Regions from separate parts of the Mesorhizobium sp. WSM3879 genome, predicted to be linked through region 1. Evidence: riboswitches for the same ligand, from Rfam matches in the RefSeq annotation. Region 1 holds a riboswitch; the other holds the start of a gene.
What was found. A riboswitch is a leader RNA that binds a small molecule or an ion and turns the genes downstream of it on or off. The one in region 1 is predicted to bind S-adenosylmethionine.

Region 1 (7,165 bases):
TCGTTTCAGCAAGAACACTGCCTGCTGGCCGAAGAAGTTCCAGAACCACCAGGGCATCGACAGGCCGATCTTCTGGCCGTTGGCGTCGAGCGCGGTCGCCTTCTCGACCGTCGCGCCGAGCTCTTCGCACAGATTGACGAAGTCGCGAATGGTGCAGAAGTGGATGTTCGGCGTGTCGTACCAGGAATAGGGCAGGTCCTTGGTGACCGGCATCCTGCCCTTGATCAGCAGCGAGAAGCGCACGCGCCAATGGCCGAAATTGGGGAAGGAGACGATCGCGCGGTTGCCGATCCGAAGCAGCTCGTCGAGCACAAGTTTCGGGTTGCGGGTCGCCTGCAGCGTTTGCGACAGGACGACGAAATCAAAACCTTTGTCGGGGTAGAATTCGAGGTCCTTGTCGGCATCGCCCTGGACGACGGAAAGGCCGCGCGCCACGCATTCGTTGACGCCGCGCTGTGACAGCTCCAGGCCGCGGCCATCAACCTGCTTGGTCGCCTGCAGAACCTCCAGAAGCACGCCATCGCCGGAGCCGACATCGAGCACGCGCGAATGCGGCGGGATGAGATCGGTGACGACTTCGAGGTCGACGCGCTGGGCGCGATTAACGCTCATGGGCACGCCTCCGGCCTTTGAGCATTTGCGGCCAATGGGAATCTCGGCGCCTCAGAAGTGCGGCCAAGACACAGAGATCGCGCGCTGCTCATAGGCTGAGCCCCCTTGCGCGCGCGGCCGAGGCTATGAAGCCGTTGATGGCCGCGAACAATTCCGGTTCGTCGAGCAGGAAAGCGTCATGGCCGCGATCGGTCTCGATCTCGACGAAGGAGACGGACGCGCCGGCGGCGTTCAGCGCATGCACGATCGAGCGGCTTTCCTCGGTCGGGAACAGCCAGTCGCTTGTGAACGACACGAGACAGAAGCGTGTCTTGGTGCCCGCGAAGGCATCGGCCAGCCGTCCGCCGTGGTCGGCGGCGAGGTCGAAATAGTCCATAGCGCGGGTCAGATAGAGGTAGGAGTTGGCGTCGAAGCGGTCGACGAAGGTCATGCCCTGATGGCGCAGATAGCTTTCGATCTGGAAATCGGCGTCGAAGCCGAAGGTCAGCGCCTCGCGATCCTGCAGGTTGCGGCCGAACTTGCGGTGCAGCGCTGCTTCCGAGAGGTAAGTGATGTGCGCGGCCATGCGCGCCACGGCGAGGCCCTTTTCCGGCCGCCTGCCGAAATCGAGATATTTGCCGCCGTGCCAGTCCGGATCGGCCATGACGGCCTGCCGCCCGACCTCGTGGAAGGCGATGTTCTGCGAGGAATGGCGGGCGCCGGTGGCGATCGGCAACGCGGAGAAGACGCGTTCCGGGTAGCTTGCGGCCCATTGCAGCACCTGCATGCCGCCCATCGAGCCGCCGAGCACGCAGAACAGCTTCTCGATGCCGAAATGATCGACCAGCATCAGCTGCGCCCGCACCATGTCGCGGATGGTGATGATCGGCAGGTCGAGCCCATAGGGCCTGCCTGTCGCCGGATCGGTCGAGGCCGGGCCGGTGGAGCCGAGGCAGCCGCCGATGACGTTGGCGCAAATGACAAAAAAGCGGCTGGTGTCGATGATCTTGCCGGGGCCTATCAGCACCTCCCACCAGCCCGGCTTGCCGGTCACCGGGTTGGTGCTGGCGACATGCTGGTCGCCGGTCAGCGCGTGGCAGACGAGGATGGCGTTGGAGCGGGCGTCGTTCAGGGCGCCGTAGGTCTGGTAAGCGACCTGGAACGGCGACAGCACGGTGCCCGCATCGAGCTTTAGCGGTTTGTCGGGACCGAACTGCAACACCGGGCTCGACGGTTGGTCGGCCTCGTGGTTGGTCCTTGGAGCGCGCTGAGCGGCCATTGCATTCCCCCATCCAGTCGCATCGATCTCGCGATACGGCGTCCGGCCGGCAACAGACAACAAAAAACCGGCCTGCCTTCGCAAAGCCGGTTACAGGTTGCAAACGGCCCTTTAGCGAATTGTTTAACGTGGCTGCAAGCCGACCGGCCAAATCACCACGGGAGATCCGGCTGTTCTTCTAGGGCCAGCGCCGCGCTTCGTCAACGGGTCTGCCTACTGGGGCGAGCGCGCCGGCACTCGACATTCGGGGCCACGGCCTGTATTTCCGCTGCGGCCTCGAACCAGGGCCTCTCGACGGATTTGTGACATGAAGCAGGATCAGCCACGTCCGACGCCCCGCGCGGGCATCATGGACATCGAGGCCTATGTGCCGGGAAAAAGTACCGCGCCGGCCGGCGTGACGAAGGTCTACAAGCTGTCGTCCAATGAGAATCCGCTCGGGCCCTCGCCGAAGGCGATCGAGGCCGCCCGGGAGGTGGCTGCCAAATTGGACGTTTATCCCGACGGCTCCGCCCGCCGGCTGCGCGAGGCGATCGCCGATGTGCACGGCCTCAATCCGGCAAACATCGTCTGCTCCAATGGCTCCGACGAGATCCTGGGGCTGCTGGCGCAGACCTATCTCGCGCCGGGAGACGAGGCCGTGTTCACCGAACACGCCTTCATGGTCTACAAGATCTATATCCAAGCCGCCGGCGCCAAGCCGGTGGCGGTCAAGGAGACCGACGAGCGCGCGGACATCGACGCGATCCTCGCCGCGGTGACGCCGGCGACCCGGATCGTGTTCCTCGCCAACCCCAACAATCCGACCGGCACTTACGTGCCGTTCCAGGAGGTGCGCCGGCTGCATGCCGGACTGCCCAAGAGCGTGCTCCTGGTGCTCGACGCGGCCTATGCCGAATATGTGCGGCGCAACGACTATGAAGCCGGCATCGAGCTGGCCGGGAGCTCGGAGAACGTGGTCATGACCCGCACCTTCTCCAAGCTCGGCCTCGGCGGCGCACGCATCGGCTGGATGTACGGACCGGCGCATATCGTCGATGCCATCAACCGGGTGCGCGGGCCCTTCAACGTCAATGCAACCGCGATCGAGGCCGGCATCGCGGCCATCCGCGACCGTGCCCATGTCGAGCGTAGCGTGGCGCATAACGAGAAGTGGCTTGCCTGGGTCAGCGAGGAACTGACCGGGCTCGGGCTGCGCGTGACGCCCAGCGTCGGCAATTTCGTGCTGATCCACTTCCCCGACAACAAAAAGCATTCGGCAGCGGCCGCGGACGACTATCTCAGCGCGCGCGGCTACATCCTGCGGCGCGTCACCGGCTACGGCTTTCCCAACGCGCTGCGCATGAGCATCGGCATCGAGGAGGCCAATCGCGGCGTCGTCGAGGCGCTCAAGACATTTCTGAAAAGCTGAAGCACCATGACAGCACCGATGTTCGGAAGAATAGCGCTGGTCGGCATCGGCCTGATCGGTTCGTCGCTCGCCCGCGTCATCCGCCGCGAAGGCCTGGCGCGCCACATCGCTATCGCGACGCGCAGCCAATCGACGCTCAAGCGCGCCGAGGAACTGGGTCTCGGCGATTCCTACACGACCGAGGCCGAAGACGCAGTGCGCGACGCGGATCTCGTCATCGTCTCGGTTCCGGTCGGCTCGTCCGGCGAGGTCGCGGCCGAAATCGCGCCGGCGCTGAAGAAAGGCGCGATCCTTACCGATGTCGGCTCAACCAAAGCTTCGGTGATCGCGCAAATGCAGCCGCATGTGCCCGTCGGTGTGCATTTCATCCCCGGGCACCCGCTGGCGGGCACGGAAAAGTCCGGGCCGGATGCCGGGTTCGCCGATCTCTTCGACAACCGCTGGTGCATCTTCACGCCGCTGCCGGGCACGGATCCGGAGGCGCTGGAAAAGCTCTCCGAATTCTGGCGGCGCTGCGGCTCCAACATCGACACGATGGACCCGCAGCATCACGACATGACCCTGGCCATCGTCTCGCATCTGCCGCATATCATCGCCTACAACATCGTCGGCACCGCCGACGACCTGGAATCGGTGACCAAGACGGAAGTCATCAAGTATTCCGCTTCCGGTTTTCGCGACTTTACCCGACTGGCCGCTTCCGACCCGACCATGTGGCGGGACGTGTGCCTGCATAACAAGGACGCGATCCTGGAAATGCTGGCGCGCTTCTCGGAGGATCTGGCCTCGCTGCAGCGGGCGATCCGCTGGGGCGACGGCGAAAAGCTGTTCGACCTGTTCACCCGCACGCGCGCCATCCGCCGCTCGATCATCGAGGCCGGCCAGGATATCGATGTGCCGGATTTCGGCCGGCAGGCCGTAGAGCACCCGCGGGCCAAGCCCTAGGCCTTCTGCTCGATCTGTCCCGATGGGGGCCAGTGCGCCGCCATCATGGCCATTGTCTCGGCTCTGTCCGGAGCGCCGAGCCGGCCGCCGAAGCGCAGGCATTTAAGCGCGGCGGCGGCGCTGGCAAAGCGCAGCGCCTGCTCGGGCGGCATGGCTTCGGCAAGGCCGACGGCGAAGGCGCCGTGGAAGACGTCGCCGGCGGCGAGCGTGTCGACCGCCTTGACCTTCGGCGCCTCGACATGCCGGACGCGACCGGTTCTCCGATCATGCCACCAGGTTCCGGCAGCGCCGCCCGTCACCGCGACGAAGGCGTCGGTGCGCGAGGCGAGATCGGCGCATGCGCTTTCCGGATCGAGCGCATGGCCGCAGACGATCCGCGCCGCCGGCTCCGAGGCGACGATGTGCGAGGCCAACGGCAAAAGCCGCTCGAGCACGTCGACCGGCGCGGTGTCGGCGTCGAGGATCGCCGGACGGCCGGCGTCCCGCGCGGCCGCCAAGGCAAGTGCCGCGGCGCCCGGCCAGCGGACGTCCACCAGCACGGCGTCGAAGGCGGAAAGTTCGGCAAGCGGCAGCGTGTCGGGATCGGCTTGCGCCCTGCTGTCATAGAAGGGCACGATGATGCGCTCGCCATGGGCATCCACCAGGATCGCGGCCAGCGCCGAGCGCGCGCCGGCGACGCGGCGGACCAGGCTGCAATCGACGCCTTCCGCCTCGATCTCGGCAATCAGCCGGTCGCCGACCGCATCGTCTCCCGCGCTCGCCCAAAGCGACACATCGGCGCCGAGGCGATGCGCGGCGCAGGCCGCACTCGTCGCCATGCCGGAGGCGATCTGGACACCGTCGCTGGCGATGAACTTGCCCTGATGCGCGGGCAGCGTCTCGAGACGCAGGATCGTGTCGAGGGTGAACGCGCCGACGCTGAGCAGTTTGACCGGTCCCGCCATCGCAGCCTCAATCGACCGGCTTGATCTTGCCGAGCGGGATGAAGCCAAGCGAAGCCTTGCCCTTCACGATCTTGAGCGGCATGGACGGTTGGTTGCCGAGCATGGCAATGCCGGCAAAACCCTGCTCGATCTCGCTCTTGTGCTCGGGAATGGCGCCAGCGAGGATGGCCGCCACGGCCTTCGGGTCCTTCAGCTTGATCGACAGATTTGCATCGATCAGGCCGTCGGCGTCGATCGAAATCGGCCCGGATACGGTTACGCGCGCCGTGCCCGATGACACGTCGAGGCTTGCGATGTCGACCGACTGGCCGCGCAGGCTTTTCGGCGGCGCCTTAATCAGCGCGACGCCGTTCTTCACTGTCGCTTCGCCGGCGCCGTCGAGTTCCGGCAGCACGCGTCCGCCGACAGCTTCCGCGTCGATCTTCAGGTCGCCAAAGCTGCCGGTATAGACGAGGTCCTGGCCGTTCGGCTGCAGCTGGCCGGCCGCCTGGCCGGCGCTGAACAGCTGCACGGGATCGGTGTCGTCGGCCGGATCGGTCTGTCCAGACACGCCTTCCGCCTGAAGCGAAATGCGGCGCGGAAGCGGCCATGACAGCTTGACCGTGGCGTGCAGCTTGTCCCAGTCGAGCCAAAGCGGCGGCATGCCCGGCGCCACAGTCCGCAACGGCCCGCGCAGGTTCGCCACGGGCGACAGAGGCTGGGTGATGCGAGCGACGACGTTCATATCGCCGGTCGAGGCCGCTACATTCCTGGCATCGTCCTGATAGGCCAGGCTGTCGCAGGCGACCGTGAAGTCCAGTGGATAACCGCTGACCGTGAGATTGGCGCAGTCGGCCTTGATGCCCTTGCCTCCAAGCTCGGCCACGGCCCGCTCGGCCTCGGTCTTGACCTTGCCGGCGAGATAGAACCATCCGCCGCTGTAGAGCGCGAACAGCACCAAGATGAACGCCGCAAGCCAGAACAGCCGGCGGCGAGGTTTGCGCGATCGCTCGTCACTTGACGTCATGCTGCGGCTCTCGTTAACCCCTCATGCGGCGAGCGGGTGGTTGTTCTTACGCACGACAAGCGGGGACAGAAGAAGCACCTTACCGGTGTGGTGTCGTCACTCGAATGCAATCAGGCTTGGCGATATGGGCGATTTTTGGGTTTTTGGCTACGGGTCGCTGATCTGGCGGCCCGGTTTCGCACATGTCGAAACGCGGCGCGCCCGTCTTTACGGCTTCCGCCGGTCGCTCTGCGTCTATTCCTTCGTTCATCGCGGTACGCGTGAGCGGCCGGGCCTGGTGCTCGGCCTCGACCGCGGCGGCTCCTGCGTCGGGCTCGCCTTCCGCGTGCCCGGCGATTTGCGTGACGAAGTGCTTTCCTATCTGCGCGAGCGCGAACTGGTGACCAGCGTCTATCTCGAACGCACTCTCGATGTCCGGCTGGATGGGGCGGGACAAGGCGGAACGGTCGAAGCGGTCGCCTACATCGTCGACCGCGCGCATGAGCAATATGCCGGCGGGCTCGACGCCGACCATGCGGCAAAAGTCGTGCGCGGTGCCGTGGGCCAATCGGGCAGGAACGAAGACTATGTCCTGAGCACAGTGGAGCATCTGAGGGCGCTCGGCATCCGCGACCACTGGCTGGAAGAGGTGGGGCGGCAGGTCGCGCCTTCGTGAAGATCTGGCCCGATCAAAAAGCAAAACCATGCCTTTGACCTGGGCAAGGCACGACCTAGCTTAGCCGCAATCCATCCTCTGGGCATCCAGGCCCTTCCCAGCATCACGGAGATCAGTCTTGCAGAAACGCCGTCTCGGTCGCACCGACCTTTCCATCGCGCCGCTGGTCCTTGGAGGCAACGTCTTCGGCTGGACCGCCGACGAGAAGACCTCGTTCGACCTGCTCGACCGCTTTGCCGAGGCCGGCTTCAACGCAGTCGACACGGCGGACGCCTATTCGCGCTGGGCGCCGGGCAACAAAGGCGGCGAATCCGAAACCATCATCGGCAACTGG
Region 2 (7,165 bases), on a different contig from region 1:
GCGCGACCAGCACTTGCTTGCGGTGCCGGCGGGCGACAACGTCATTCGGCTTTTGCCGCCGCTCACCGTCACCGACGAGGAGATCGGCGAGGCGCTGAAGCGCATTCGGTCGGGCGCCAAGGGCCTGACCGACGCGATCGCGGCCGAAGCCGCGAAGTAGTTTTGGAATCTGCCGATGAGCGTTCGTCACTTCACCGATCTGTCCGCCGTTTCCGCAGGCGATCTGCGCATCATGCTGGACGACGCGATGGCGCGAAAGACCAGGCTCAAGGCCGGCGAGCGTTCGAAGCCGCTCGACGGCAAGGTGCTGGCGATGATCTTCGACAAGCCTTCGACGCGCACGCGCGTTTCCTTCGACGTCGGCATGCGCCAGCTCGGCGGCGAGACCATCATGCTGACCGGCACCGAGATGCAGCTCGGCCGTTCAGAAACCATCGCCGACACCGCCAAGGTGCTGTCGCGCTATGTCGATGCCATTATGATCCGCACCACCTCGCATGACCGGTTGCTGGAACTCACCGAAAACGCGACCGTGCCCGTGATCAATGGGCTGACCGACGATACCCATCCCTGCCAGCTGATGGCCGACATCATGACCTATGAGGAGCATCGCGGTCCGGTGGCAGGCAAGACTTTTGCCTGGACAGGTGACGGCAACAATGTGTTGCACTCGCTTCTGGAAGCCTCGGCGCGGTTCCGCTTCAATCTCAATGTCGCCGTGCCGGAGGGCAGCGAGCCGTTCGAGAAATATGTCGACTGGGCGAAGGCCAATGGCGGCAAGGTGAGGTTTGCCGGCTCGGCCGAAGAGGCCGTCGACCAGGCCGATTGCGTCGTCACCGACAGCTGGGTGTCGATGGGCCAGGAGCATCGCGCCCGCGGCCATAACGTCTTCCTGCCCTACCAGGTCAACGCCGCGCTGATGGCCAGGGCGAAGTCCGACGCGCTTTTCATGCACTGCCTGCCTGCGCATCGCGGCGAGGAGGTCACCGACGAGGTGATCGACGGACCGCATTCGGTGGTCTTCGACGAGGCCGAGAACCGGCTGCACGCCCAGAAGGCGGTGCTGGCCTGGTGCCTGGGCGCTTGACCGGGGTCGACTTGATCCGCGCCAACTTGATCCGGGGATATGTGATGCCTATTTGCGGGCCATCACTGAAATCGAACGCGCTTCGACCCATGCCGCCTGGAAAGCGGGATGGACGCGCCCCGGAGTTTTGTCATGCTGGAAACGCTTTCCTTGGCTGAGCATCAACCCAAACTCGGCGAATTCGGCTTCGCCGGCGACGACCATGTCGTGCCTTACGAAGTAGCGCCCTTGGATGTGCGCGGCCGCACGGTGCAGCTCGGGCCGATGCTCGACGCCATTCTTAGCCGCCACGATTATCCCGAGCCGGTCGCGCGCCTGCTGGCGGAGGCCTGCGTGCTCACCGTGCTGCTCGGCACGTCGCTGAAATTCGAGGGCAAGTTCATCCTGCAGACCCGCACCGACGGACCGGTCGACATGCTGGTGGCGGACTTCACCACGCCGCATTCGTTGCGCGCCTATGCGCGCTTCGACGCCGACCGGCTGCAGGCGCTGATTGCCTCGGGCGGGATCTCGCAGGAGAAGCTGCTCGGCACCGGGGTCCTGGCCCTGACCATCGATCAGGGCGCGCACACGCAGCGCTATCAGGGCATCGTCCAGCTCGACGGCACATCGCTGGAAGAAGCCGCGCGCATCTATTTCCGCCAGTCGGAGCAGATCCCGACCGATCTGAGGATGTCGGTTGCAAAGCTCGTGACCCCGGGCCCGGGCGGGGCTCGCGAGCAATGGCGCGCCGGCGGCATCCTGGCGCAGTTCCTGCCGCAGGCGCCCGAACGCATGCGCGTGCCCGACATTTCGGGCGGGGATGGCGATCCACGAGACGTGACGCACGAACCGGCCGACAATTCCTGGCGGGAACTCTTGGCGCTGCTCGGCACCATCGAGCCGACCGAGCTCATCGATCCGACGGTGGGCGCCGAGCGGCTGCTCTATCGCCTGTTCCACGAGCACGGCGTGCGCGTCTTCCGCGGTGTGCCGGTTGCCGACCAGTGCTCCTGCTCGCGCGACAAAATCCGAGGCATTCTCGAAGGCTTCTCGGCCGAGGAGATCAAGGACTCGACCGAGGACGGCGGCATCCATGTCGCTTGCGAGTTCTGCTCGACGCAGTACGACTTCGATCCGGCGGAGTTTGCGGCGGAGTGAGAAAGCTCCGGTTCCTCGCCCCCGCTTTGCGGAGGCGGGGAACTCGAGTTCTTTAATTCACCGTCCTTTTCGTCCCCGGCATATCGAGCGAGAAAGCCGGAATGGCGACGTCGAACGTTTCGCCGCGGCCGTTGCGCATCGTGTAGTGGCCGACCATGATGCCGGATGGCGTCGAGAGCGGGCATCCCGACGTGTACTGATAGCTGTCGCCGGGGTTGAGCTCCGGCTGGTCGCCGACCACGCCCTCGCCGCGCACCTCTTCGACTCGGCCACGCCCGTCGGTGATGTGCCAGTAGCGCGACAGAAGCTGCACGAACTCGTCCGACCGGTTGTCGATCGTCACCTGGTAGCCCCATACATAGCGGTTTTCGGACGGATCGGAACGGTCCTCCAGATAGAACGGCCTGACCTGCACTTCGATGTTGCGCGTCACGGCGCGATACATGAGCCACTCCGGTGCCGCAGGAAACATTTTGTCGCGCTTCGCGGTTCTACCTCCGCGGCGTCGCCAGCCTGCCGGCTTTTCCACCGCACCTGCCGACAAACAATGTCATTTAAGTGACACATGACAATGTTGGTGTGCACAAACCGTGCGGGCGACTCGGGCGCTCTGTCGAGTGATGAAACGGCCGCGGGCGGCCTTTCCGGAGTGACCAGATCTCGATGGAACTGACCCTCGCAGCCGTCTTTGCCTCCTCGGCCCTTCTTTTTTGCAACCTTGCCAGCATCCTGCTCGCATCGTCGCGGCTGAAGCCCAGGCGGATCATTCCTCCGCCTTCCAGCAAACAGCCGCCTGTCTCGATCGTCGTGCCGTCGCGCGGTGTGGAGCCGTTCACGCAGGAGACGCTCGACCGCGCCTTCTCGCTCGATTGGCCGCGCTACGAACTGATCTTCTGCGTCGCGCACGGCGAAGATCCCGTGGTCAAGCTGATCAACGCCGCCATCGCGAGATTTCCGAATGTTCCGGCGCGGCTCCTCGTCGGCGATGACAGGATCAGCGCCAATCCCAAGCTAAACAACTGCATCAAGGGCTGGCGGGCGGCGCGGCACGACTGGGTGATCCTGGCCGACTCCAACGTCCTGATGCCCAAGGACTATGTCCAGCATCTGATGGCGGCCTGGCGGCCGGACACCGGCCTCGTCTGCTCGACGCCGATCGGCTCGCGGCCGGACGGTTTCTGGGCCGAGGTCGAATGCGCCTTCCTCAACACGCTGCAGGCGCGCTGGCAATATGCCGGCGAAGCGCTCGGCCTTGGCTTCGCCCAGGGCAAGAGCATGCTGTGGAACAAGCCGATGCTGGATGCAAATGGCGGCATCCAGGCTTTGGCCGCCGAGATCGCCGAGGACGCGGCGGCGACCAAGCTGGTCAACAGCCTTGGCCTTCGGGTCAATCTCGTAGCCGCGCCCTTCGAGCAACCGCTCGGCCAGCGCACGCTCGCCGAAATCTGGTCGCGCCAGGCGCGCTGGGCGCGGCTGCGCCGCGTCACCTTCCCATTGTTCTTCGCGCCGGAAATCCTGACCGGTGTGGTCGCGCCGCTGCTTATGGCGCTGATTGCGGCGGCAAGCGCCGGTGTCAGCCTGCCCACGACCGCGCTCTGCGTGCTGGCGATCGCCTATGTGCCCGAATGCATGCTCGCCTGGTCCAAGGGCTGGTATCTGTCGCCGCGCAGCGTCACCGCGATGATCGTGCGCGACGCGATGCTTCCCGCCATCTGGGCGCGCGGCTGGCTTGGCGGAGCCGTCGAATGGCGTGGCAACGCAATGACAATCCGCAACAACGGGATGACTGAACTCGAAGAGATTGCTTGAGCCGGCTGCGGCTCAAGCGCGCTCTTTGCAGCCGTGGCGGTTCATTCCTTCGCCGCCTTGAGCGCCTGTTCGATGTCGGCGAGCAGGTCGTCGGTATCCTCCAGCCCGACGGAGAGCCTGAGCGTGCCTGGTCCGATGCCAAGCTCGGCGCGGGCCTCGTCAGTGAGGTTTTTGTGCGTCGTCGTCGCCGGATGCGTGATCAGGCTCTTTGCGTCGCCGAGGTTGTTCGAGATCAGCACGATGTCGAGCGCGTTCTGCAAGGCGAAGGCCGCCTGCTTGCCGCCCTTGACGTCAAGGCAGATCAGCGTCGAGCCGCCCGACATCTGCTTCCTGACGATATCCGCCTGGGGATGGTCGGCCCGGCCCGGATAGATGACGCGGGCGATCTCCGGCCGGCCAGCCAGGAAGTCCGCGATCTTGCCGGCGCTTTCGGTCTGCTGGCGCACGCGCAGCGGGAGCGTCTCGAGGCCTTTCAGCAGCGTCCATGCGTTGAATGGGGACAGGCTCGGGCCGGTGTGCCGGAAATAGTCGTGCAGGTTCTCGTCGATCCACTTCTTGTCCGACAGGATGACGCCGCCGAGGCAGCGGCCTTGTCCGTCGATATGCTTGGTCGCCGAGTAGACCACGATATGGGCGCCGAGCTGCAGCGGCTTCTGCTGCAGCGGCGTGGCAAAGACGTTGTCGACGATCACGCGCGCGCCGATCGAATTGGCTAAAGCGGCGACAGCGGCGATATCGACCACTTCCAGCGTCGGGTTGGTCGGGCTTTCCAGGAAGAACAGCTTGGTGTTCGGCCTGACCGCTTTTTCCCAATTGGCAATGTCGGTGCCGTCGATCAGCGTCGCCTCGATGCCATAGCGCGGCGCCAGCGTCTCGACCACCCAGCGGCAGGAGCCGAACAGCGCCCGCGCCGCAACGATGTGATCGCCGGCCTTGACGCTGCAGAGCAGGGCGGCGGACACGGCGGCCATGCCGGAAGCGGTGGCGCGTGCGTCTTCGGCGCCTTCCAGCGCGCACATGCGCTTCTCGAACATATCGACGGTCGGGTTGGCGTAGCGCGAATAGATGAAGCCGGGTTCCTCCCCCTTGAAGCGGGCTTCCGCTGCCTGGGCCGTCTCGTAGACATAGCCCTGGGTGAGATACATCGCTTCGGCGGTCTCGCCGAAGCCGGAACGCAGCGTCCCGCCATGCACGAGTGCCGTCTGAGGTTTCCAGTTACGCGTCTTGGTCATTGCCCTACTTCCAAACACAAAAAAACCGGCCGCGACGTCGCAACCGGTCCATACGGCCTTGCGGCCCGACGGTCCTTTAGCGACTTGTTTAACGTGGCTGCAAGCCGACCGGCCAAATCACCACGGGATAACGACCCTTTAGACCCGCACCGCGCTTGCGTCAATTGCCGGCTTGATTAAGAGGTTTGTACCAGGCAGCTTCCGCAAAAGTATCCTGCGGTTTTGCGACAGGAAACTGCGACGATAATGACATCGCCCGGAGCCAGACATTGCGGCAGACAGGCATTCTTCCAGATCAGGACATCGCGGCGCTCTTCCAGTCGGGCGCGCTGAAGTCGCCGCGCGCGCTCGACACCAACCAGATCCAGCCGGCCAGCCTCGATCTCAGACTTAGCGACAAGGCCTTTCGCGTGCGGGCTTCCTTCCTGCCCGGTCCCGATCATCTGGTGGCCGACAAGCTGGACCGGCTGAAGCTGCATGAGATCAACCTCGCCGAGGGTGCGGTGCTGGAGACGGGCTGCGTCTACATCGTGCCGCTGCAGGAAAGCCTGGCGCTGCCGGCGGAAGTCTCGGCTTCGGCCAACCCGAAGAGCTCGACCGGACGGCTCGACATTTTCACGCGTGTCATGACCGACCGCGGCCATGAATTCGATAAGATCGTCGCCGGCTATCATGGCCCGCTCTACCTCGAGGTCAGCCCGCGCACCTTCCCGATCGTCGTGCGCGCCGGCTCGCGCCTGTCGCAGATCCGCTTCCGCACCGGCAACGCCGTGCTGTCGGAGAATGAGTTGCGTGACCTCCATCACGCCGAGATGCTGGTTGCGACCGAGCCGCCCAACATCTCCGGCGGCGGCATTGCGCTCTCTATCGATCTCGACGGCGACAAGGACGGCCTGGTCGGCTATCGTGGCAAGCACCACACCGGCCTCGTCGACGTCGACAAGCGCGCCGCTCAGTATGTGGTCGACTTCTGGGAACCGCTCTACAAGAGCGGGGCCGGCGAGCTCGTGCTCGACCCGGACGAGTTCTACATCCTGGTCTCTCGCGAAGCCGTGCACGTGCCGCCGCTCTATGCCGCCGAGATGACGCCTTTCGATCCGCTGGTCGGCGAGTTCCGTGTCCACTATGCCGGCTTTTTCGACCCGGGCTTCGGCCATTCCGCCGCCGGCGGCAGCGGCAGTCGCGCGGTGCTTGAAGTGCGCAGCCACGAGGTGCCGTTCATCCTCGACCACGGCCAGATCGTCGGTCGCCTCGTCTACGAGCATATGCTGAAGCGCCCGCTGGCGCTATACGGCACCGATCTCGGCTCGAACTACCAGGCGCAGGGCCTGAAACTGTCCAAGCATTTCCGCGCCGCGCGCTGATCGCCAAGCTGTGCTTGCCCGGCCTGGCGCGCCGTGCTTGGCTGCGTCCGACCATGTAGCAACTGAACCCAAGGGGATGAAAATGCAGATATCCAGATGGATCCTGTCGGCTGCGGCCGCCGCCATGCTGGCGCTCGGCGTCGGTTCGGTAGACGCGGCCGAAAAGATCAAGATCGGCACCGAGGGCGCCTATCCGCCCTTCAACACCATCACGCCGGACGGCAAGGTCGAAGGCTTCGACATCGACATCGCCAATGCGCTCTGCGCGCAGATGAAGGTCGAATGCGAGATCGTCACCCAGGATTGGGATGGCATCATTCCGGCCCTGCAGGCCAAGAAATTCGACGCCATCATCGCCTCGATGAGCATCACCGAGGAACGCAAGAAGCAGGTCGCCTTCACCCATAAATACTACACGACGCCGCTTGCGCTGGTCGCCCTGAAGGACGCCGACATCGCCTCGACCGAGCCGGCCTCGCTTGCCGGCAAGACGGTCGGTGCCCAGGCCTCGACCACCCAGGCCAACTACGCCC

Region 2: it holds a riboswitch for S-adenosylmethionine, as region 1 does, so the genes downstream of both, CK218_RS24680 (O-succinylhomoserine sulfhydrylase) here and CK218_RS18125 (homoserine O-acetyltransferase) in region 1, are expected to answer to the same signal.

Annotation. Positions count from the first base shown of each region.
Region 1 covers NZ_NSFZ01000007.1:249,225-256,389, forward strand. The annotation lists gene CK218_RS18115 (Stf0 family sulfotransferase) at 1-1, opposite strand, end outside; gene metW (methionine biosynthesis protein MetW) at 1-612, opposite strand, end outside; gene CK218_RS18125 (homoserine O-acetyltransferase) at 701-1,870, opposite strand; SAM riboswitch at 1,962-2,039, opposite strand; gene hisC (histidinol-phosphate transaminase) at 2,178-3,281, shown strand; gene CK218_RS18135 (prephenate/arogenate dehydrogenase family protein) at 3,288-4,226, shown strand; gene CK218_RS18140 (sugar kinase) at 4,223-5,170, opposite strand; gene CK218_RS18145 (DUF2125 domain-containing protein) at 5,178-6,176, opposite strand; gene CK218_RS18150 (gamma-glutamylcyclotransferase) at 6,301-6,831, shown strand; gene CK218_RS18155 (aldo/keto reductase) at 6,950-7,165, shown strand, end outside.
Region 2 covers NZ_NSFZ01000013.1:113,320-120,484, reverse strand. The annotation lists gene CK218_RS24705 (aspartate aminotransferase family protein) at 1-160, shown strand, start outside; gene argF (ornithine carbamoyltransferase) at 176-1,087, shown strand; gene CK218_RS24695 (Hsp33 family molecular chaperone) at 1,196-2,227, shown strand; gene apaG (Co2+/Mg2+ efflux protein ApaG) at 2,280-2,672, opposite strand; gene CK218_RS24685 (ceramide glucosyltransferase) at 2,891-4,036, shown strand; gene CK218_RS24680 (O-succinylhomoserine sulfhydrylase) at 4,078-5,268, opposite strand; SAM riboswitch at 5,325-5,402, opposite strand; gene CK218_RS24675 (2'-deoxycytidine 5'-triphosphate deaminase) at 5,538-6,632, shown strand; gene CK218_RS24670 (ABC transporter substrate-binding protein) at 6,715-7,165, shown strand, end outside.